Regions from separate parts of the Streptomyces sp. NPDC101166 genome, predicted to be linked through region 1. Evidence: riboswitches for the same ligand, from Rfam matches in the RefSeq annotation. Region 1 holds a riboswitch; each other region holds the start of a gene.

Region 1 (7,592 bases):
TAGACCAGTGAGTCCCCAGGGGTCGCTGCAGCGACAGCAACGGGGGCGTCACCAGCCCCTCCACCCCCCGCAGTTGTGCATCACGTAAGGACAAACGTGCCCCCATCCCGCCGTACCGCCGCTCGTTCGGTGCGCATGCTCGGTGTCACCGCCGCGTCGGCCGCCTTCGTCCTCGGCGCCTCGGGTTCCGCGCTGGCCGGCGACATAGCGGACTTCTCCGCGTCCGCCGCCTGTGACGGCACGAAGGGCGTCATCACCGTCACCGACAAGGACAAGACGGCGATCCCGGCCGTCGTCACGGTCTTCCTGCAGAACAACAACGCCGACCTCCGCCAGGTCGGCGAACCGCAGACGGTCATCGGCTCGGCCAAGGGCACCACCGTCGTCTTCGCTGAGGAGTGGGAGCCGGGCGCCGAGTACCGGGTCCACATCACGGCCGTCGACGCCGACCTGAACGCCGACATCGAGCCCAACCTCACCACCCCGGCCAAGGGCTGCAAGAGCGACAACCCCAACAAGCCCGACACGCCCGCCAAGCCCGGGAAGCCGACCGCGTCCGGCACGCCCAGCGCCCCGGCCACGACGCCGTCGTCGACCCCGTCCGGCACGGCGTCCGGCGCCGCCACGCCCGGCACGCCGTCCCCGTCGGCGTCGGCGTCGGCGTCGGCCTCGGCGGACGACAGCAGCGCGCCTGCCGACACCGGATCGGGTCCGGCGTCCAGCAACGCCCCGTCCCCCGGCCTCGGCGAATCCAACCTCGCCGAAACCGGCTCCGGCGCCCCCACCGGCGCGATCGTCGGCATCGCGGCCGCCCTCCTCGCCCTCGGCGGAGGAGCCGTCTTCTACGGCATGCGCCGCCGAGGCGCCGACAACCACTGATCTGAAGACCTGTGGCCCGTCCCCCTGGTGGGGACGGGCCACAGGCATGTCGGCCGGATCCGGCTCGCCGCCGCTCAGTCGAGGACGACGGTCTCCTCCGGGTCGAAGCTCACGCCCACCGCGGCGCCGACCTCCGGGGCCAGGCGCAGCGGGCACGCCGCTTCCAGACGGGGGCCGTCGGCCGGCTGGAGGTGGAGCGTGACATGGGTGCCCTTGAAGGTGCGGGCCGTGACCGTGCAGGGCAGACCGTCGTCCGCGTCGGCCAGGAGCACCCCGGCCGGGCGGACCAGGAGCGTGCGGGGCCCCTGCGGGGAACCGGACGGCACCGGCGTCTTGCCCCACGGCGTGTCCGCGACATCGCCGGCGATGTTCGCCTCGACCACGTTGTCGAAACCCAGGAAGCGCGCCACGAAGGCGTCCGCCGGCCGCTGCCACACCTCCAGGGGCGTGCCGGACTGCGCGACCCGCCCGTCTCGCATCACCACCACCCGATCGGCCAGCGCGAACGCCTCACCCTGATCGTGCGTGACCGCGAGCACGGTGGTGCCCAACCGGCCGAACAGCTCGCGCAGTTCGACGACCAGCCGTTCCCGCAGCGAACGGTCGAGCTGGCCCAGCGGCTCGTCCAGCATCAGCAACCGGGGGCGGGGAGCGAGCGCACGGGCCAGCGCCACCCGCTGCTGCTCCCCGCCCGAGAGCGCGGCGACGGCCCGGCGGGCGGCGCCCGGGAGACCGACCAGGTCCAGCAACTCCCGCACTCGCTCGCCCTGTTCATGCCTGGTGTGGCCGTGCATCCGCAGCCCGAAGGCCACGTTGCCGCCCACGTCCCGCTGCGGGAACAGCTGATGATCCTGGAACATCAGGCCCAACTCCCGCTTGTGCGCGGGCACTTTCACCTGGTCCCGCTCGTCGAGCAACACCCGCCCCGCATCGAGCGGCTGGAGCCCGGCCACCGCCCGCAGCAGCGTGGACTTGCCGCTGCCGCTCGGCCCGAGCACGCACACCACCTCGTGTTCGGCGACGCCGAGATCGACGTCGTCGAGCACGGCCCGCCCCCCGAACCGCACGGTCGCGCCTTCGAGCCGCAGCAGCATCAGAACTCCCCGGTCCGGTCGGTGCGCAGCCGCTCCAGCACCAGCAGGGCCACCGCGCACACCAGCATCAGAATCGTCGAAAGTGCCATCGCCTGGCCGTAGTTGAGCTCCCCGGCGCGGCCCAGCAGCCGGGCCACGGCGACCGGCAGCGTCGGGTTGTCGGGCCGGGCGATGAACACCGTCGCCCCGAACTCCCCGAGCGACACCGCGAAGGCGAACCCGGCGGCGACCAGCAACGCCCGCCGCACCAGCGGCAGATCGACCTCCCGCCACACCCGCCACGGCGAGGCCCCCAGCACGGCCGCCGCCTCCCGCAGCCGTACGTCCACCGCCCGCAGCACCGGCAGCATGGTCCGCACGACGAACGGCACGCCGACCAGCGCCTGCGCGAGCGGCACCAGCATCCATGTGCCGCGCAGGTCGAGCGGGGGCTCGTCGAGCGCGATGAGGAAACCGAAGCCGACGGTCACCGCCGAGACGCCCAGCGGCAGCATCAGCAGCGCGTCGAAGCCGCGGACGAGGCGTCCGGCGTCCCGCCGGGTGAGCGCCGCCGCGGCCAGAGCACCGATGAGCACCGCGACGGCGGTCGCGGCGGCGGCGTACTCCAGCGAGTTGCCGACCGCCTCGATCGGCGGGACCAGGAAGACGTTGCCGTCGTCACGGGTCAGCGCCCGGTAGTAGGCGAAGTCCGGCGCGTCCAGCGACCGCTGCACCAGCACGGCGAGCGGCAGCACCAGCAGCACGGCGACGCTCGTCAGCACCCCGCCGAGCAGTGCCCACTGCCCGGCCCCACGGGGCCGCCGCGCCGTCAGCTTCGCGTCCACCAGCCGCAGCGCGCTCTCCCGCCGGCGCACCGTCCAGGCGTGCACGGCGAGGATCGCGCCGACGGCCAGGAACTGCACGATGGTCAGGACGGCGGCCGTGGACAGGTCGAAGATCTCCGAGGTCTGCCGGTAGATCTCCACCTCCAGCGTGGAGAACGCGGGGCCGCCGAGGATCTGGACCACGCCGAAGGAGGTGAAGGTGAACAGGAAGACCATCAACGTGGCGGCGGCCACGGCGGGCCCGAGGGCGGGCAGGGTGACCGTGCGCCAGGCCCGCAGCCGGGAGGCGCCGAGCAGACGCGCGGCCTCCTCCTGACGGGGGTCGAGCTGTGCCCACAGTCCGCCCACGGTCCGTACGACGACCGCGTAGTTGAAGAAGACATGGGCGAGCAGGATCGCCCACACCGTGGTGTCCAGCCGTACGCCCCACAACTCGTCGAGCAGCCCGCCCCTCCCGACGAGCGCCAGGAACGCCGTGCCGACGACGACCGTCGGCAGCACGAACGGGACGGTGACGACGGCCCGCAGTACCTCCTTGCCCGGGAAGGAGAAGCGGGCGAAGACGTACGCCCCCGGCAGCGCCACGAGCAGGGTCAGCGCGGTGGAGGCGAGCGCCTGCCAAAGGGTGAACCACAGGACGTGCCGGATGTCGGACTGCCCGAGCACGTCGAGGAGACGGCCGAAGCGCCATGCGCCGTCGACGTCGAGCCCGCGCGCGACGATCGCGGCCACGGGCCAGGCGAAGAAGACCCCGAAGAACGCGACGGGCAGGGCCATGAGCCCGAGCCGCGCCGCGTTCTGCGAGCGCCTCCTGGCCGGGGCTACTTCAGTACGAGCGAGGTCCACGACTTGACCCACTGGTCGCGGTTCTCGGCGATCTTCGCCGGGTCCATGGTCTCGGGGTCCTTCGCGGCGGGCCCGTACTTCGTGAACTCGGCCGGCACGGCGGCGCCCTTGACCACCGGGTAGACGAACATGTTGAGCGGCATGTCCTGCTGGAACTCCTTCGACAGCAGGAAGTCGATCAGCGCCTTGCCGCCCGCGCTGTTCTTCGCGTTGCTCAGCAGCCCCGCGAACTCGACCTGCCGGAAGCAGGTGCCGGCCGCGACGCCGGTCGGGGCGTCGGCGGGCTTCGGCTGGGCGTAGATCACCTCGGCGGGCGGCGAGGAGGCGTAGGAGACGACGAGCGGCCGGTCGGCGCCGGCCTTCCTGCCGCCGGCCGAACCGGAGAACTCCTCGTTGTAGGCCTGCTCCCAGCCGTCGACGACCTTCACGCCGTTGGCCCGGAGCTTCTTCCAGTAGCCCTCCCAGCCGCCGTCGCCGTACCGCGCGGCGGTGCCCAGCAGGAAGCCGAGGCCGGGCGAGGAGGTGGAGACGTTCTCGGTGACCAGGAGGTTCTTGTAGGCGGGCTTGACCAGGTCGTCGAGGGAGGCGGGCGGGGCCAGGTCGTGGTCGGCGAAGTACTTCTTGTCGTAGTTGACGCAGATGTCGCCGTGGTCGACGGGGGTGACCCGGTGCTTGTCCGCGTCGAGCCGGTACTCGGCGCCCACCTGGTCGAGGCCCTTGGCCTCGTACGACTGGAACAGATCGTTGTCGAGGGCGCGGGAGAGCAGGGTGTTGTCGACGCCGAAGAAGACGTCGCCCTGCGGGTTGTCCTTGGTGAGGATCGCCTTGTTGACGGCCTGCCCGGCGTCGCCGTCCTCCAGGACGCGCACCTTGTAGCCGGACCGCTTCTCGAAGTCGGCGAGCACGTTCTTGGAGACGGACCACGAGCTGTGGCTCACGAGGGTGACGGTCTTGGAGCCGCCGCCGGACCCGGCGTCGCCGCCCGATCCGCCGTCGCCGGACGACGACGACCCGCAAGCGGACAGCGTGACGAGACCGAGGCCCACGGCCGCGGCCACGAACGTCCTGGTGTGCACTGGATTCCTCCTGGGGTTGACCAGGAGAAGACGCGGCCCTGCCCGGGATCCACCAAGGGTGCCCGGGCAGGGCGCAACAGCTCGAGTGATGACCGAACTTCCTACCCAGAATGACCTGGGCGAGGTTCAGAGGGTCTGCGGCCGGTGCCGCACTCTCAGCGCTGTGGCGCTCCCCTGTCGGAATACGAAGGCATGAAGTTGTCCGGGAACAGACTACCGCTCGGTGGCCGCGAGCTGGCCGCAGGCCCCGTCGATCTCCTGGCCCCGGGTGTCCCGGATGGTGACGGGCACGCCGTGCGCCGCGATCGCCTCGACGAACGCCTTCTCGTCCTCCGGTCGGGACGCGGTCCACTTGGACCCGGGCGTCGGGTTCAGGGGGATGAGGTTGACGTGCACGGGCCGGCCCTTGAGCATCCGGCCGAGCCGGTCGCCGCGCCAGGCCTGGTCGTTGATGTCGCGGATCAGCGCGTACTCGATGGACAGGCGCCGCCCGGACCTCTCGGCGTACTCGAACCCGGCGTCGAGCACCTCGCGCACCTTCCACCGCGTGTTCACGGGGACGAGGGTGTCGCGCAGCTCGTCGTCGGGAGCGTGCAGCGAGATGGCGAGGCGGCACTTGAAGCCCTCGTCGGAGAACCGGTGGATGGCCGGCACCAGCCCGACGGTGGACACGGTGATCCCGCGCTGCGACAGCCCGAGCCCGTCGGGGGTGGGGTCGGTGAGCGCGCGGATGGAGCCGACGACCCGCTTGTAGTTGGCGAGCGGCTCGCCCATGCCCATGAAGACGATGTTGGACAGCCGGGCCGGCCCACCGGGGACCTCCCCGTCGCGCAGCGCCCTCATCCCGTCCACGATCTGGTGCACGATCTCGGCGGTGGACAGGTTCCGGTCGAGCCCGGCCTGCCCGGTCGCGCAGAACGGGCAGTTCATCCCGCAGCCGGCCTGCGAGCTGATGCACATGGTCACCCGGTCGGGGTAGCGCATCAGCACCGACTCCACGAGCGTCCCGTCGAACAGCCGCCACAGCGTCTTGCGGGTCGTGCCCTGGTCGGTCGACAGATGCCGTACGACGGTCATCAGCTCGGGAAGCAACGCCTCCCGCAGCTTCTCCCGCGCCCCGGCGGGGATGTCGGTCCACTCCGCCGGCTCGTGCGCGTACCGCGCGAAGTAGTGCTGCGACAGCTGCTTCGCCCGAAACGGCTTCTCACCGATCTCCGCCACCGCCTCCTTCCGCTCGGCGGGCGAGAGATCGGCAAGATGCCGCGGCGGCTTCTTGGCTCCACGGGGGGCGACGAATGTGAGTTCTCCGGGTGCAGGCATAACACGACCAGTGTGGCAGATCATCGCCGGGGCCCCAGGCCAGAGCGGGGTGGGGGTGGTCACCCTCGGGTGCCGACTGTCAGCGTTGGTCGGCTTCGGACGGCCCCGAGACGGCCCAGCAGTCTCAGTCATTACACAGTGCAACTTCGATCAAGAACGAAATAAAAGAGCCGAAAAAGTGTCGCCGTTTGCGCGATTTACCAAAAACTCATCCAGACAGAAGCTCCACTCTAGCAATTGCATACAATCACCCGATCCGCACCTAGGGACATGAGATCATCCCTTCGGTATATCTACACGAAGGGATTGCAGGCAAAGCATGATCGATCTCCCAGCTCTGCCAATCGGACCCAAGCACATGACCATCACGCCAGAAATGGCCGAGGTCTGGTTGACTCACTGCAATCCACAGCACAATCGAGTTCTTTCTGACACCGTGTACGAGCGGTACGCTAAAGCGATGTCGAGTGGAGCATGGAGAACTACTCATCAGGGAATCGCATTCGACAAAAATGGAATGCTACTCGACGGGCAGCATCGACTTATGGGCATCAAAATTTCAGGCGTTTCGATCGAGATGCTCGTCATCCCTAACTGTGAAGCAGAAACATTTGACGTGCTCGACTCAGGGCATCGTCGACAAGCAGCACAGCTCCTCAAGATTCCGCATAGAGTAATCGTGGCCGCAGCGGCCCGAATCATGGGACAAATGTATAGAATGTGGGATCCGGTCACCCTATTCGACGGTTTCTACGATACGAAAGCTGCCACTTCAGACATCCTCCGAGCCGTTGCGGCCTGGCCAGAACTGACTACCCTGGCACCTATTGCTGCCGCAGCATATCGGGCCTCGGGAATCAACCAGCCGACTCACCTAGTCGTGCTGGCTCAAGCAGCACGCACCGAGCATGCAGACAAGATCGAAGATTGGGCCAATGGCCTGATCTCTGGCGCCAATATGGACGCGAAAGACCCTCGCCTCGTGCTCAGAAATCGATTTTTTCGGGATCGCGTACTACTCGGAACGAGCGGCGGACGCCGAGCCTCCTACAACTTGATCGCAAAATCTTGGAATAGCTGGGCACAGGGGAACCTTCTGGGAACTCTCAAAACCCTTGATGGCGAAGGGGTAATTCCTGTGATTGGGACTGAGAAATTCAGGCCGTAAGTGATGGGACTAAGGTCGGCGGAGCGGCTTTGGGCTGGATCTGCTTTGGGGCGAGTGATCATGACCCCGTGAGCTTCCGACGCGTCGGGCGGTCTGTGGACCTGCTCGGTAAAGCCCGACGTTGGGTCATGGGCTTAGAGGCTCGCCCCATTGTGGCTGCCTAAAGCCGTGAAGCCGACCGCCCCAGTCACCGAGGGCTTTCCACCCCTCCGTCCGCAGCCTCAGAGGCGGCGCGACGCCCGCGCCGTACGCGGGCTCTTGACGAAGTCGGGAAAGTCTTACCGCGCTCTGATCACAGAGCGATGTCCGGTCCCGGTAGATGCTTGTTTCGGTCCCAGCTGATGTCGACGCCGACCTCACGGCTGCGCGGTATGGGTGACCGACC
Region 2 (7,592 bases), on a different contig from region 1:
TAGGCCAGACCCGGCACGACGGCCGAGGGCGGGGGCACGTCTTCGTGGAGGTGCTTGTACAGCACGACGGCGGGTGTGCCCCCCTCGTGCGGCTTGTCGCCGGTGAGCATCTCGTACAGCACGATGCCGCACGCGTACACGTCCACGCGCGCGTCGGCCGTGCCGTGCTCTATCTGCTCGGGCGCCAGGTAGGAGACGGTGCCGAGGACGGCGCCGGTGGTGCTGGTGACGGTGTCCACGGAGCGCACGAGACCGAAGTCGGCGACCTTGACCCGCCCGTCGTCCCCTATGAGCACGTTCTCGGGCTTCATGTCCCGGTGCACGAACCCGGCCCGGTGCGCGGCGCCGAGCGCGGCGAGCACCGGCTCCAGGATGTCCAGCGCGGCCCTCGGCTGGAGCGCCCCCCGGTCACGCAGCACGTCGCGCAGCGTGCAGCCGGCGATGTACTCCATGGCGAGGTAGACGTACGCCCCGTCCGCACCCTGATCGAACACCTGTACGACGTTGGGGTGGGCGAGCCGGGCGACGGACTTGGCCTCCCGGATGAAGCGGTCGACGAAGGAGGCGTCGCTCGCGAGGGCCGGATGCATCACCTTGAGCGCGAGCACGCGGTCGAGGCGGGTGTCCACGGCCCGGTAGACCGTGGCCATCCCGCCGACCGCGATCCGCGCCTCCACGCGATAGCGCCCGTCGAGCACCTGCCCGACCAGAGGGTCCTGAAGGGTCGTGTCCACGCAGCGAGTCTACGAGCCCGCACCGACACCCCCACCCCACCCGCCACCGCACTGCAGCGGACCTGTGACGCATGCCATGAGCGCGGACCTGCCCCGGAGCCGCAGCCCGACGCTCCGCCCGGGCGGAGCGATCAGAACGCGGGACGCTCCGGATCCAGCACGGCCAAGCCCTCCGCGGGAGAAGACGCCGTGGCGAAGTACCGCCGGGGAATCCGCCCCGCCAGCCGGGCCAGCCGGCCCGCCTCCACCCCCGCCCGCATCGCGCGGGCCATCCGCTCGGGATCCGCCGCCCGCGTCACCGCCGACGCCAGCATCACCCCCGCACACCCCAGCTCCATCGCCAGCGCCACATCCGACGCCGTACCGGCCCCCGCGTCCAGAATCACCGGCACACGCGCGTGCTCGACGATCAGCTGGAAGTTGTGCGGGTTGCGGATCCCGAGCCCGGACCCGATCGGCGAGCCCAGCGGCATCACCGCGGCGCACCCCACGTCCTCCAGCTTCCGCGCCAGCACCGGATCGTCGTTGGTGTACGGCAGCACCGTGAACCCGTCGTCGACGAGCGTCTCCGCCGCGTCGAGCAGCTCCACCGGATCCGGCAGCAGCGTCCGCTCGTCCGCGATGACCTCCAGCTTCACCAGGTCCGTCCCCAGCGCCTCCCGCGCCAGCCGCGCCGTCAGCACCGCCTCCCCGGCCGTGTAGCAGCCCGCCGTGTTCGGCAGCACCCGTATCCCGAGCCGGTCGAGCACCGACAGCACCGACCCGTGCACCGAAGGGTCCACCCGGCGCATCGCGACCGTCGTCAGCCCGGTCCCGGACGCGACCAGCGCCCGCTCCAGCACCTCCAGGCTGGGCGCGCCGCCCGTGCCCATGATCAGGCGGGACGACAGCGTCGTGCCGCCGAGGACGAGGGGATCGTCGGTCATGGTTCAGCCTCCCTGGACGGCCGTGAGGACTTCCACCCGGTCCCCCTCGGCGAGGGCCGTGGCGGCCCACCGCGCGCGCGGGACGACGGTCTCGTTCAGCGCGGCCGCCACCCCGGAGGGCGCCGCCGTCAGGGACCGTACGATGGCGTCGAGCGCGGTGCCGGCGGCGACGTCCCGCCGCTCGCCGTTGACGTGGATGTTCATGCGGGCTGCTCCGAGAGTGCGGCGGCGCCGAAGCGCCGGGGTGTGAACGGGCGGGCCATGTCGGGCAGTTCGCCCGTGGTCAGGACATGCGCCAGCACGTCCCCGGTCACCGGGGTGAGCAGCACGCCGTTGCGGTGGTGACCGGTGGCCAGCAGCAGCCCGTCCAGACCGCTCGGCCCGAGCAGCGGCGCGTTGTCCGGCGACGCGGGACGCAGCCCCGCGCGCGTCTCCGTCAGCGGCAGTTCACTGATCCCGGGGATCAGCTCATGGGCGTCGCGCAGCAGCTCGTAGACGCCGCCCGCCGTCACCGTCGTGTCCCAGCCCAGCTCCTCGCTCGTCGCGCCGACGACCAGCTCGCCGTTCTCCCGCGGCACCAGGTAGACGTCGCTGCCGCGCACCACGGCCCGCACCGTGCGGCTCAGGAACGGCGCGTACCGGGGCGGCACGGCCAGCCGCAGCACCTGCCCCTTCACCGGCCGCACCGGCGGCAGCAGCTCCCGCGGCACCCCCGCGAGCCGCCCGCTCAGGCTCCCGCCCGCGAGCACCACCTGCCCCGCCTTCAGCGCCGTCCCGTCGTCCGTGACGACCCCGTCGGCCCGGCCGCCCCCCACCGACCCCACGGACAGCCGCTCGGCCCAGCGGCGGTGGAAGACCACGCCCGCCCGCTCGCACGCGACCACCAGCGCACCCGCCAGCCGCCGCGGATCGATCTGGTGGTCGCCGTCCACGCGCAGCCCGCCGCGCACGCCCGGCGCGAGCATCGGCTCCAGTCGCCGGCACTCCCGCCCCGACAGCCACTGTGACGTGAGCCCCGACTGCTGCTGCAGGGTGTGCAGTTCACGCAGATGGGCCCGGTCGTCGGCGTCCAGCGCCACCGCGAGGGTGCCCGAGCGCCGGTAGCCGAGGTCGTGACCGGTGAGGTCGCTCAGCTCGGCCGCGAACTCCGGGTAGCGGCGCGCCGATTCCACGTTCAGGCCGAGCAGCGTCTGCTCGCCGTGGTGCAGTTCGGTGACGGCGGCCAGCATCCCGGCGGCCACCCGCGCGGCCCCGCCGCCCGGCTCGGGATCCACCACCGCGGTCACCAGACCGCGCTGCGCGGCCCGCCACGCCGTGACCAGGCCGATGATTCCGCCCCCGACGACGAGGACGTCTGACGTACGTGCGGACATGGGCGTCCAGCCCCTCCCTTCGCCGGCATGACCCGGATCAGGTTCGTACGGTCGGAGGCCGCCAGCCTCCCTCTCAGCCCGGTGCGTCCGGGCTCCCGCGAGTGCTCTAGGTTGGCCACCCTAGCCCGGCCTCGTATGTCTCAGTAAGGGAGTCCCACCCCGTGCCGCCCTCGCTCGACGGTCTCGTCCTCGCCCCCGTCGCCGACCAGGCCCCCGGCCAGGTCGGCACCCGCACCCGCTTCTCGTACCACGAGCGCGACGGTGTGATCTGGGCGGACTACGCGGGCGGCGACGTCGTGAGAGGGCATCTGGTGGGTACCCGTATCGGGGACCGGCTCGACTTCCGGTACGTACAGCTCAAGCACGACGGGACGACGTCCTCGGGGCACTGCGTGTCGACGGTGGTGGAGCTGGCCGACGGCCGGGTCCGCCTCGACGAGACATGGGAGTGGGAGTCGCAGCCCGGCAGCGGGACGAGCGTTGTGGAGCAGGTCACGGAGCACGACGGCTGACTGACAATCCGTCAGTTGTCTAAGGTGATCAGGTGAGCGAGCAGAGACGGGACGAAGTCGGTACGGCCGGGCGGCGCGTGGTCGTCGTCGGCGCGGGCATGGCCGGGGTGCAGACCGCGGTCGCCCTGCGCGAGCAGGGCTTCGACGGGACGGTGACGCTGATCGGCGCCGAACCCCATCAACCCTACGACCGGCCGCCGCTGTCCAAGGCGGTCCTGCTCGGCAAGGCCGAGGGCTCCGCCTTCGACGTCGACTTCGACGGCCTCGGCATCGGCCTGCGGCTCGGCAGCGAGGCGCTCGGCCTGCGCCCCGCCGAGCACGTCCTGGACACCGAGGCCGGCCCGGTCCCCTACGACGTCCTGGTCCTCGCCACCGGCGCCGAACCGATCCGGCTGCCCGGCGCGGAGGGCGTGCCCGGCGTCCATCTGCTGCGCACCCTGGACGACGCCGAACGGCTGCGGCCCGTCCTCGCCCGGCAACACGACGTCGTGGTCGTCGGCGCCGGCTGGATCGGCGCGGAGTTCGCCACCGCCGCCCGCGACGCCGGCTGCGCCGTCACCGTCGTCGAGGCCGCCGACCGGCCGCTCGCGGGCGCCCTGCCCGCCGAGGTCGCCGCCCCGATGGCCGGCTGGTACGCCGACAGCGGCGCCGAACTGCGCACCCGCGCACGCGTGGAGCGCGTCGAACCCGGCGAGGTCGTCCTCGACGACGGATCGCGGCTGCCCGCCGGCGCCGTCGTGGTCGGCATCGGCGCCCGCCCCGCCACCGCCTGGCTGGCCGGTTCCGGCATCGAGCTCGGCGCGCACGGCGAGGTCCTCGCCGACGCCCATCTGCGCACCAGCGTGCCGGACGTGTACGCGGTCGGCGACTGCGCCTCCTTCCCCTCGGCGCGCTACGGCGAACGGCTCCTCGTCCACCACTGGGACAACGCCCTCCAGGGCCCGCGCACGGTCGCCGCCAACATCCTCGGCGAGCCCACCGGGGAGCCCCTGGAGGCCTACGACCCGGTGCCGTACTTCTGGTCCGAGCAGTTCGGCCGCTTCGTCCAGTACGCAGGCCACCACGGCGCCGCCGACCGCATGGTGTGGCGCGGCGACCCGGCGGGACCGGCCTGGAGCGTGTGCTGGCTGCGCGACGAGCACCTGGTCGCCCTTCTGGCCGTGGGCCGCCCTCGGGATCTGGCACAGGGCAGGCGGCTGATCGAGGCGGGCAGCCGCATGGACGCGGGCGTGCTGGCGGACCCGTCCCGTCCGCTGAAGAACGCGATTGCCTGATCTTCCCGGGAGCGCCGCGCTCGGGCGGGGGGAGCCATCGCGGCCACCCGGCCCGAGCGCCTACCCTTGACCCCGTGACCGAGATTGACGCAAAGATCGATGCTCTCGTCCCCGCCTGGCTCACCCTGCCCGACATCGCAGAGATGCTCGACGTCGAGGTGACACGTGTGCGGCAGCTGGTCAAGGAGGGCCAGCTCATCGCCGTGCGCCGCGGCGAGAACCGCGCGCTGCACGTGCCCGCCGCCTTCATCGACGGGGACAAGGTCGTCAAGGGCCTGGTGGGCACCCTGACGCTGCTGCGGGACGACGGCTTCACGGACGAAGAGATGCTGGAGTGGCTCTTCACCCCCGACGACAGCCTGCCCGGTACGCCGGCCCAGGCCCTGAGCGAGAATCGCGGCACGGAGGTGAAGCGCCGCGCCCAGGCGCTCGCCGTCTGAGGAGCTCGTTCCGGACGACCATCCGGCCTGCGGGGGCTTTCGGGCCCCCGCAGGCCGCCGCCCACGGGGGACCCACGCATGACCGACACCGCCCGCGCCCGCCTCGCCGACGCCCGTCTGTACCTGTGCACGGACGCCCGCAAGCGCCAGGGCGACCTCCCGGAGTTCCTGGACGCGGTCCTCGCCGCCGGCGTCGACATCGTCCAGCTGCGGGACAAGGGGATGGAGGCGGCGGAGGAGCTGGAGCACCTGAAGGTGTTCGCCGACGCGTGCGCCCGGCACGGCAGGCTGCTGGCGGTCAACGACCGCGCGGACGTCGCCCACGCCGCGGGCGCCGACGTCCTCCACCTCGGCCAGGGCGACCTGCCGGTCCCCGCGGCCCGGGCGATCCTCGGCGACGACGTGCTCGTCGGCCGCTCCACGCACGCCGAGGCGGAGGCCGGGGCAGCCGCCCTCCAGGACGGCGTGGACTACTTCTGCACCGGCCCGTGCTGGCCCACCCCCACGAAGCCCGGCCGCCACGCCCCCGGCCTCGACCTGGTGCGCCACACGGCCGCCCTCGAGACCGACCGCCCCTGGTTCGCCATCGGCGGCATCGACCTCGCCCGCCTCGACGAGGTGCTGGACGCCGGCGCCCGCCGTGTCGTGGTCGTGCGCGCGATCACGGAGGCGGACGACCCCGGGGCCGCGGCGGCGGAGTTCGCCGAGCGGCTGCGGAAGGTGTGATTTCCGGCCGGTCGATGTCCGACAGTGTCCGGCCGATTGTCCAAGGGGTGGACAGCAGTCCGGCAAATCGGGCAAATTTCCGGGATCTGGTTGGGGTGCCGTCACGCCCTGACTAACCTGCGGGTATGGCCCTCGGAACCGCATCCACCAGGACCGACCGCGCCCGTACCGTGCGCGACATCCTGGCCACCGGCAAGACGACCTACTCGTTCGAGTTCTACGCGCCGAAGACGCCCAAGGGCGAGCGCAGTCTGTGGAACGCCCTCCGCAGGGTCGAGGCGGTCGCCCCGGACTTCGTGTCGGTGACGTACGGCGCCGGCGGCTCCACCCGGGCGACCACGGTCAAGGAGACCCAGCAGATCGTCGTCGACACCACCCTCACCCCGGTCGCGCACCTCACGGCCGTGGACCACTCCGTCGCCGAGCTGCGCAACATCATCGGCCAGTACGCCGACGCCGGGATCCGCAACATGCTCGCCGTGCGCGGCGACCCGCCCGGCGACCCCATGGGGGAGTGGGTGCCGCACCCGAGCGGCCTGACCTACGCCGCCGAACTCGTCCGGCTCATCAAGGAGTCGGGCGACTTCTGCGTCGGTGTCGCCGCGTTCCCCGAGATGCACCCGCGCTCCGCCGACTGGGACAAGGACGTCGCGCACTTCGTCGACAAGTGCCGGGCCGGCGCCGACTACGCCATCACCCAGATGTTCTTCCAGCCCGAGTCCTACCTGCGGCTGCGCGACCGGGTGGCGGCGGCCGGCTGCCCGACCCCGGTGATCCCCGAGATCCTCCCGGTGACGAGTGTGAAGATGCTGGAGAGGCTGCCCCAGCTCAGCAACGCCCACTTCCCGGCCGAGCTGAAAGAGCGCATCCTCACAGCCAAAGACGATCCGGCCGCTGTACGCTCCATTGGCATCGACTTCGCCACGGAGTTCTGCGCTCGGCTTCTCGCCGAGGGAGTGCCCGGACTGCACTTCATCACGCTCAACAACTCCACGGCGACGCTGGAAATCTACGAGAACCTGGGCCTGCACCACCCGCCGCAGGCCTAGACCTGCCGCACCGTGATGCGTCACACTGCGTGCGGCCACTGGGAGAGGGGCGTACATGGGCTGGACGGTCCTCTACATCGCGTTCGGCGTCGTCGCGCTGTGGCTGCTCGGCGAGGTGCTGCTTCAGTACAAGGCGCGGCTGCGCTACCGGCTGCTGGCGTTCGCCGGCTTCCTCGGCGTGGTGCTGGGCGTGCTGATGCCCAACGTCATCGTCATCGGTCTGGGTGCCGCCGCCTTCGCGGTCGGCCAGACCTATGTGACGCTGTCGTTCCGCCGCGGTTTCTCCGCCGGCTGGGCCGTCAGCCGCCCCGGCGCGGAGGCCGTCAAGGGCCGCCGTGGCCGGGCCGAGCGCAAGGACCCCGTCCTGCAGGTCTCCGGCCTGGAGCCGGCCGAGGAGGACGCCGACTCCTACGGCCGGGACGCCGAAGCCCCGTTCAGCGGGGACCGCATGTCCTACGGCGGCGACAAGGACTCCTACGACGACGACCACGACGACGTCTTCACCCCGGCCGCCCGCGGGGCCGCCGGGACCACCGCCGTCTACGAGCCGCAGCCCCT
Region 3 (7,592 bases), on a different contig from region 1:
GGAAGTTTCCCCGACAGCCTGACTGTGAGCGGTGGCGGACGGTTAAAGTCCGGAACCCGACGCGGGGACGACCCCGCGAGCGGCGTATCCCCTTCCCGTGTTCCCGCACGGACCGCCCCCTCGCGCTTCGGGAGTAATCCTTGGCCACGGTTGACACCGCATCAGCGGAACCGTACGGACCCCCCGCCCGGCCGCCTTCCACCACACCCCCGCTCCAGCGCCCGCCGGCCAGGGGCGTTCCCGAGCAGCCGCATTCCGCGACGACCCTCATCAGCTCCGTCCAGCGCGCGATGCGTCTGCTGGAATCCGTCGCCGAGCACGAGTGCGGCGCACCGGCCAAACAACTGGCCCGCGAGACCGGCCTCGCGCTTCCCACCGCCTACCACCTGCTGCGGACCCTCGTCCACGAGGGGTATCTGCGCCGCGACAAGGGGCTGTTCTTCCTGGGGGAGGCGGCCGTGCGGCTGGGCGCCAGCGGGGCGGCGCAGAAACGTCGCAGCACGGTGGTCGACACTCTCGCCCACTGGCGCGATTCGATCGGTGTGCCGGTCTACTACGCCGTCTACCGGGAGGGTGAGATCGAGGTCATGTGCGTCTCCGACACCCCGGGCAACCCGGCGGTCGAGGAGTGGGCGGACTTCCGCGAGACAGGGCACGCGCATGCCATCGGCCAATGTCTGCTGGCCCAGTTGGACGAGGACTCGCGCCGTGACCACCTGACCCGCTACCCCGTTCAGTCGATCACCCCTTACACCGTCCGTGACGATCACACGCTGATGCGGCGGCTGGCCCGAGTGCGGCGGATGGAGGCGGTCGTCGAACGCCAGGAGTACGCGCTGGGCACGGTCTGCGCGGCGATCCCGATCACCGTGGGCACCTCGGCGGCGACGATGGCGATCTCACTGCCCGCCCATCAGTCGGACCGGCTGCTCTCGGCAGCACAGCAACTGCAACGCGAGGTCGGACGCATGCTGGGATCACTCGCGCTCTCTATCAGTATCTGAAAACTCACTCCTTGTGATCTGTCGTGCACGTTCAGCAAGATGCCTCCAGTGTCAGGGGTTGATTCCCAGCCATCCAAGGCAATGACGGGATAAGGCGATGCGCGAGTCCGTGCAGGCAGTACAGGCAGAGGTCATGATGAGCTTCCTCGTCTCCGAGGAGCTCTCGTTCCGTATCCCGGTCGAGCTGGGTTACGAGACCTGCGATCCCTACGCCGTGCGGCTCACCTTTCACCTGCCCGGTGATGCCCCGGTGACCTGGGCGTTCGGGCGGGAGCTGCTGGTCGACGGGGTGGGCAGACCATGCGGTGAGGGCGATGTGCGGGTCTCGCCCCTCGACCCCGGATCGCTCGGCGAGGTCCTGATCCGGCTTCAGGTGGGCAGTGACCAGGCGGTGTTCCGTTCGTCCACCGCCCCGCTCGTGGCCTTCCTCGACCGCACCGACAAGCTCGTCCCGCTGGGCCAGGAAGGCGCGCTCGCCGACTTCGACGCCCATCTCGACGAGGCTCTGGACCGGATCCTGGCGGAGGAACAGAGCGCCGGCTGAAGCGTCGCGCCGGGGAGGGCGACGGACGCTTCAGCGCGGGGAGGGGTTGTGCAGGAACGTTCCCTCGGGGCGATGGGGGGGCGCGGGCGCCCGAGGCACGTGGACGACGGCGTCGGGCGGCCGGCCCCGGTCAGCGCTTGCGGCGCCGGCCCCTGCCGCTCCGAGCAGGCGCGGGCGCCGTTCCCGCGGCCGCGGTGGCCGCCTCTGAAGGCCTCGCCTCCGGGACCGCCGCGCCCGCCGAACCCGGCCCGGGCCGGTCGGCCGAGACCACGAGGGCCGCGAGCGCCGTCGTCACCGGGACCGAGGCGACCAGGCCGATCGAGCCCACCAGCGTGCGCACGATCTCCTCGGCGACCAGCTCACTGTTGGCGACCGTGCCGACGCTGCTCTGCGCGATCGAGAAGAGCAGCAGCAGCGGCAGCGCGGCACCGGCGTAGGCGAGGACGAGGGTGTTGACCACGGACGCGATGTGGTCACGGCCGATGCGGATGCCGGCCCGGTACAGCCCGCGCCATCCCATCGAGGGGTTGGCCTCGTGCAGTTCCCAGACCGCGGAGGTCTGGGTGACCGTCACGTCGTCCAGAACGCCGAGCGAACCGATGATGATGCCGGCGAGCAGCAGACCGCTCATGTCGATCGACGGGTACAGGCCGTGGATCAACCCGGTGTTGTCGTCCGTGTTGCCCGTCAGCGCCGCCCAGTCGACGAACCAGGACCCGAGCACGCCGATCAGCAGCAGGGAGATGAGCGTGCCGAGCACGGCCACGGAGGTGCGGGCCGACAGACCGTGGCACAGGTAGAGGGCGATCAGCATGATGGCGCTCGACCCGACCACCGCGACGGCCAGGGGGTTCGACCCCTGAAGGATGGCGGGCAGGACGAAGAAGTTGAGCACCAGGAAGCTGATGGCCAACGCGACCAGCGCCATGACGCCCCGCAGTCGCCCGACCACCACGACGGCGACCGCGAAGATCCCGGCCAGCAGTCCCATCGGCAGCATGCGGTTGACGTCGGTTACCGAGTACTGCAGGTCCTTCGGCGCGGAGGGTTCGTAGGCGACCACGACCTTCTGACCCTGTTCCAGCTGCCGTGTCTGGTCCGGTTGGACGATCTCCGTGAAGGTACGGCCCTTGTCCTTGCCGGTGTCCACCCGGATCGTGGCCCGTTTGCAGGTTCCCTTCGCCTGTTGTTGCGCGGAGGAGCCCTCGGCCGTGGAGGTGTCTCCGGTCGGGGCCTCGCCCGAGGCGTTCACCGAGGAACAGCTCACGCTCTCGATCCTGGTGACCGTCGCCTGGTGGGTCTGCCGGTCGAAGCCCACCCCGGTGCGCTCGTGCGGCGGGGCGCCGCCGGGCCACAGCACGACCAGCCCGGCGAGCACGGCCACCGCGAACGGGATCAGGACGGCGGCGATGACCTTGCGCAGATGCCGGGAGACGGGGGCAGCCGGCCCGTGGCTGTGACTGTGCGAATGCCCATGCCCACCGCCCGGCCCGTGGCCGCCCGCGCCGTGATCACCCGGACCGCGACCGCCCGCGCCATGATCACCCGGCCCGTGGCCGCCGGGACCGTGATCCCCCGGCCCGTGGCCGCCAGGGCCGTGACGGTGGTCGTCCTGACGGTGACGGTCCGGTCCGCGGTCGTCGTCCGTCCCCGGCCCGCGGCCGCCCGGCGGGTGCGACTCGCCGAAGTCGGGGCCCCCTCTGCCGTGTCCGTACCCCTGATCCCGCCCGTTGCCGAAGTCGCGGTCGTCGCCAGGACCAGGGCCGTTGCCGGGCCCGGTGCCGTTACGGCCGCCCGGCCGGCGAGACGGCTCCGGTGGCGGATACGGAGGCTGGTGCGTCGTGGTCACCGACCGATCATCGCAAGAACCACTGGGGCCCACTGTTCACCGCGCCACACATGCCGCTAGCGTGGAGGCACCTTTTGTACACGCGGGAGCTCGGAGCACCGGGCTGAGAGGGCGCTGACCTCCGTCTTCGCGATGTTTCACGTGGAACGTCACCACCACGAGTGATGTGTCACACGAAACGTCGGCAGACGGCAATCGCTGCGTCGACCGCTGAACCTGTTACCGGGTAATGCCGGCGTAGGGAGTAGGTCTCATGACCAACAAGGACGCACGCACGCCTGCCTCCACGCAGATCTCCTCCGAGGTCTCCGTCGACGGGGAGGCCGGGAAGTCCATCGGCTGGCACAAGGCGTATGTCGAGGGCAGCCGCCCCGACCTGCGGGTACCGGTCCGTCAAGTGCACCTCACCAACGGCGATTCGGTCACGCTGTACGACACCTCCGGTCCGTACACCGATCCGCTCGTCGACACCGACGTCCGCCGCGGGCTGCCCCCGCTGCGGGAGAACTGGATCATCGCCCGAGGCGACACCGAGGAGTACGCGGGCCGCCCCGTCCGTCTCGAGGACGACGGCGTGAAGCACACCTCGCCGCGCGGTGGCCTGCGCAACCTCGACGCGGTCTTCCCCGGGCGACCGCGGCTTCCGCGTCGCGCCCGGGCCGGCGAGGCGGCCACCCAACTCGCCTACGCCCGGCGGGGGGAGATCACGCCCGAGATGGAGTATGTGGCCATCCGGGAGAACGTGGCGCCGGAGATCGTCCGCGAGGAGATCGCAGCGGGCCGCGCGGTGCTGCCCGCCAATGTCAACCACCCGGAGATCGAGCCGATGATCATCGGCAAGAGGTTCCTGGTGAAGGTCAACGCCAACATCGGCAACTCGGCGGTGACGTCCTCCATCGAGGAAGAGGTCGAGAAGATGACCTGGGCGACCCGGTGGGGCGCCGACACGGTCATGGACCTGTCCACCGGCCGGAACATCCACACCACGCGCGAGTGGGTGCTGCGCAACTCCCCCGTTCCGATCGGCACGGTGCCGCTCTACCAGGCGCTGGAGAAGGTCGACGGCAAGGCCGAGGAACTGACCTGGGAGATCTACAAGGACACGGTCATCGAGCAGGCCGAGCAGGGCGTGGACTACATGACCGTCCACGCGGGCGTCCGTCTCCCGTACGTCCCCCTGACGGCGAACCGCAAGACCGGGATCGTCTCCCGCGGTGGATCGATCATGGCCGCGTGGTGTCTGGCGCACCACAAGGAATCGTTTCTCTACGAGAACTTCGAGGAACTCTGCGAGATCCTCGCGGCCTACGACGTCACGTACTCGCTGGGCGACGGTCTGCGTCCCGGCTCGATCGCGGACGCCAACGATGCAGCGCAGTTCGCGGAGTTGAGGACGCTCGGGGAACTCAACCGGATCGCGAAGCGTTTCCATGTACAGACGATGATCGAGGGCCCGGGCCATGTCCCGATGCACAAGATCAAGGAGAACATCGACCTTCAGCAGGAGATCTGTGATGAAGCTCCGTTCTATACGCTCGGCCCGCTGACGACGGACGTCGCCCCGGCGTACGACCACATCACCTCAGGCATCGGCGCCGCCATGATCGCCTGGTGGGGCACGGCCATGCTCTGCTACGTCACGCCCAAGGAGCACCTGGGCCTGCCCAACCGGGACGACGTCAAGACCGGCGTCATCACGTACAAGATCGCCGCCCATGCGGCCGACCTCGCCAAGGGGCACCCCGGAGCCCAGGAATGGGACGACGCCTTGTCCGACGCCCGTTTCGAGTTCCGCTGGGAGGACCAGTTCAACCTGGCCCTCGACCCGGACACCGCCCGTGAGTTCCACGACGAGACGCTGCCGGCGGAGCCGGCCAAGACGGCTCACTTCTGCTCGATGTGCGGGCCGAAGTTCTGCTCGATGAAGATCAGCCAGAGCATCACCGAGCGGTTCGGCGGCGCGTCGGCGGAGGGAGCGACACCGGAGGAGATAACGGAGGGGATGCTCCAGAAATCGAAGGAGTTCGCGGCGAGCGGCAACCGGGTGTACCTCCCCATGGCGGACTGAGGCAGCACAGGCCGACGCGGGGCGGCTCGCGCCCCGCCAGGCGGCTTGCGCTCCCGTCGGGGCGCAAGCCGGAGGCCTATTCCGGCTGGTGCTCCGGTCCTCCGAAGTCCGGGCTGGTGTAGTCCGGGCTGGAGTAGCTCGGGCGCGGGCCGGCCGCGGGGCCGTCGTCGGGACTGGTGAAGCCCGGGCGGTCGTAACCGATCTTCGGCAGGCGACCGCCGGGGGCCGGCGGGGCCGCTGTGGGACGCACGGCGTCGGTCGCGCCGGGATCGGCGAGAGCCTCGCGCAGGAACGGCACGATGCCCCGTGCCAGCAGGGCTTCCCGCCAGGCCTCCTTGGCGCGGTCCACCTCCTCGCTGCGCTCGCCGTACGGGCCCGCCTCCAGGGAGGGCCGGTTGCGCAGGGCGGTGAGCAGGAGCCCGACGGTGGCGACCAGAATCGCGGCCGCGGCGACGGCGCCGAACGCCCACCCCACGTTGACCATGGCCTCGGCGGCCGTCGCGCCGGGGTCGAGCATCCTGAGCACGTATCCGACGAGCAGGAAGATCGCCGCGGCGGTTCCGGCGAGCACCGGGGTGAGGACGGCCGCGATGGCGACGGCACCCGCCCCGGCGGCCTCCGCCACCTGGGCCGCCTCGCCCACGGTGGCGAGACCCAGCCCGCCCATGCCCGGCTCGCCCGCGCCGGCGTCCTGGCCGGAGGCGGAGGGGGCGGACGAGGAGGGATGGCGCAGTTCCTCGCGGACCTTCACATAGTGCTGGTACTCGGTCGCCGCGGCCGCCGTGATGAGGACGGTGGCGTTGAGCGCCATGGTGCGCAGTTGCTCGGCGTTGAGCCGTTGTCCGACGGCGGTCAGTTCCGGGTGGTGTGGTGCGGAGCGCAGCGCCTCATCGAGGATCCGCTCGTACTCCTGGCGGTCCTCGCTGTGCAGGTGCTGCGGAACGCTGTTCATGTGCATCCCCCGATGCTCCGTAGGGCTTGGGGCTCGCATGCCAACGAGCCGTCGGGCAGAAACGGAGGGGAGCCTGCTACGGATGAACCGATGGTAGAGCGGCGACGGCCCGGGGTAACAGGGGGTTCGCGGAAATTGGCCCCTGGCCTGCGGTGTCGTCGGCGGGTCCGGCGCGGGGTGCGCCGGGTCCCGTGAACGGTCAGACGTCGAGCGGCAGTTGCTGGACCAGCAGCTTCCCGGCCATCGTCACTCCGCCGTCCATGGCGATGGCCAGTCCGTCGGCGTAGACGTGCGGTCCCTCGACCGCGGGTGCCGGATCGTCGCCTTCCTCGGAGCCGACCTCGCCCAGCAGGTACGGGATGGGGCTGTGGCCGTGGACGACGCGGTGTCCGCCGTAGGTGTCGAGCAGGGAGCGGGCGGCGTCGGCTCCGCCCTCGTCGCGGAAGGCGAAGCGCTTGGTGAACTTGCGGAACAGGTCCCACACCTCGTCCGCGTCGTTGCGGGTGATCGTCTCGCGGATGGTGTCGTTGACCGCTTCGATCGAGTCGCCGTAGTCGAGGTAGGCCGTGGTGTCCGAGTGCACGAGCAGGTGGCCGTCGACTTCCTCGACGGCGTCGAGGCGGGCCATCCACTGGAGGTGATGGTCCTGGAGGCGGTCCATGTCCGCCTTCTGGCCGCCGTTCAGCAGCCAGGCGGCCTGGAAGGTGGCGGTGCCCGCGCCGGAGTTGACGGGGGTGTCGCCGAACCGCTTGGCGCCGAGCAGCAGCAGCTCGTGGTTGCCCATGAGGGCCTTGCAGTAGCCGCCTGCCGCGGCCGCCTCCGCGGACAGCCTCATCACGAGGTCGATGACGCCGATGCCGTCGGGTCCGCGGTCGGTGAAGTCGCCGAGGAACCACAGCCGGGCGGTGCCCGCGCACCACTGGCCGGCCGCGTCGATCAGCCCCTTGTCCTGGAGCGCGGCCAGCAGTTCGTCGAGGTAGCCGTGCACGTCGCCGACGACGAACAGCGGGCCCTGCCGGGCGGCCTGCGGCGGCGCCGGGGCGGCGGCGGGGTCGACGGTCACCTGGAGGGTGTCGCCCCGGTTGATGACCGGCAGGTCGCGCTGGGTGGGCGTGTAGCCGTCGGGGTACTCCGTCGCGTCCTCGAGCGGCGGCGCGGCGTTTCCGGGATGCGTG

The links. Region 1 has a riboswitch for thiamine pyrophosphate ahead of ACIRS4_RS16940 (thiamine ABC transporter substrate binding subunit). Riboswitches for the same ligand answer to the same signal wherever they lie in the genome.
Region 2: it holds a riboswitch for thiamine pyrophosphate, as region 1 does, so the genes downstream of both, thiO (glycine oxidase ThiO) here and ACIRS4_RS16940 (thiamine ABC transporter substrate binding subunit) in region 1, are expected to answer to the same signal.
Region 3: it holds a riboswitch for thiamine pyrophosphate, as region 1 does, so the genes downstream of both, thiC (phosphomethylpyrimidine synthase ThiC) here and ACIRS4_RS16940 (thiamine ABC transporter substrate binding subunit) in region 1, are expected to answer to the same signal.

Annotation. Positions count from the first base shown of each region.
Region 1 covers NZ_JBIWPF010000008.1:206,661-214,252, reverse strand. The annotation lists gene ACIRS4_RS16955 (LAETG motif-containing sortase-dependent surface protein) at 97-879, shown strand; gene ACIRS4_RS16950 (ABC transporter ATP-binding protein) at 954-1,973, opposite strand; gene ACIRS4_RS16945 (ABC transporter permease) at 1,973-3,574, opposite strand; gene ACIRS4_RS16940 (thiamine ABC transporter substrate binding subunit) at 3,619-4,719, opposite strand; TPP riboswitch at 4,800-4,905, opposite strand; gene rlmN (23S rRNA (adenine(2503)-C(2))-methyltransferase RlmN) at 4,933-6,039, opposite strand; gene ACIRS4_RS16930 (hypothetical protein) at 6,398-7,207, shown strand; gene ACIRS4_RS16925 (hypothetical protein) at 7,500-7,592, opposite strand, start outside.
Region 2 covers NZ_JBIWPF010000003.1:359,113-366,704, reverse strand. The annotation lists gene pknB (Stk1 family PASTA domain-containing Ser/Thr kinase) at 1-734, opposite strand, end outside; gene ACIRS4_RS08490 (thiazole synthase) at 866-1,660, opposite strand; gene thiS (sulfur carrier protein ThiS) at 1,664-1,864, opposite strand; gene thiO (glycine oxidase ThiO) at 1,861-3,033, opposite strand; TPP riboswitch at 3,031-3,142, opposite strand; gene ACIRS4_RS08475 (hypothetical protein) at 3,195-3,545, shown strand; gene ACIRS4_RS08470 (NAD(P)/FAD-dependent oxidoreductase) at 3,578-4,819, shown strand; gene ACIRS4_RS08465 (Rv2175c family DNA-binding protein) at 4,894-5,259, shown strand; gene thiE (thiamine phosphate synthase) at 5,338-5,985, shown strand; gene metF (methylenetetrahydrofolate reductase [NAD(P)H]) at 6,111-7,034, shown strand; gene ACIRS4_RS08450 (hypothetical protein) at 7,090-7,592, shown strand, end outside.
Region 3 covers NZ_JBIWPF010000007.1:114,186-121,777, reverse strand. The annotation lists gene ACIRS4_RS14925 (IclR family transcriptional regulator) at 141-1,004, shown strand; gene ACIRS4_RS14920 (SsgA family sporulation/cell division regulator) at 1,102-1,548, shown strand; gene ACIRS4_RS14915 (YibE/F family protein) at 1,679-3,397, opposite strand; TPP riboswitch at 3,470-3,658, shown strand; gene thiC (phosphomethylpyrimidine synthase ThiC) at 3,651-5,465, shown strand; gene ACIRS4_RS14905 (hypothetical protein) at 5,542-6,423, opposite strand; gene ACIRS4_RS14900 (metallophosphoesterase) at 6,617-7,592, opposite strand, start outside.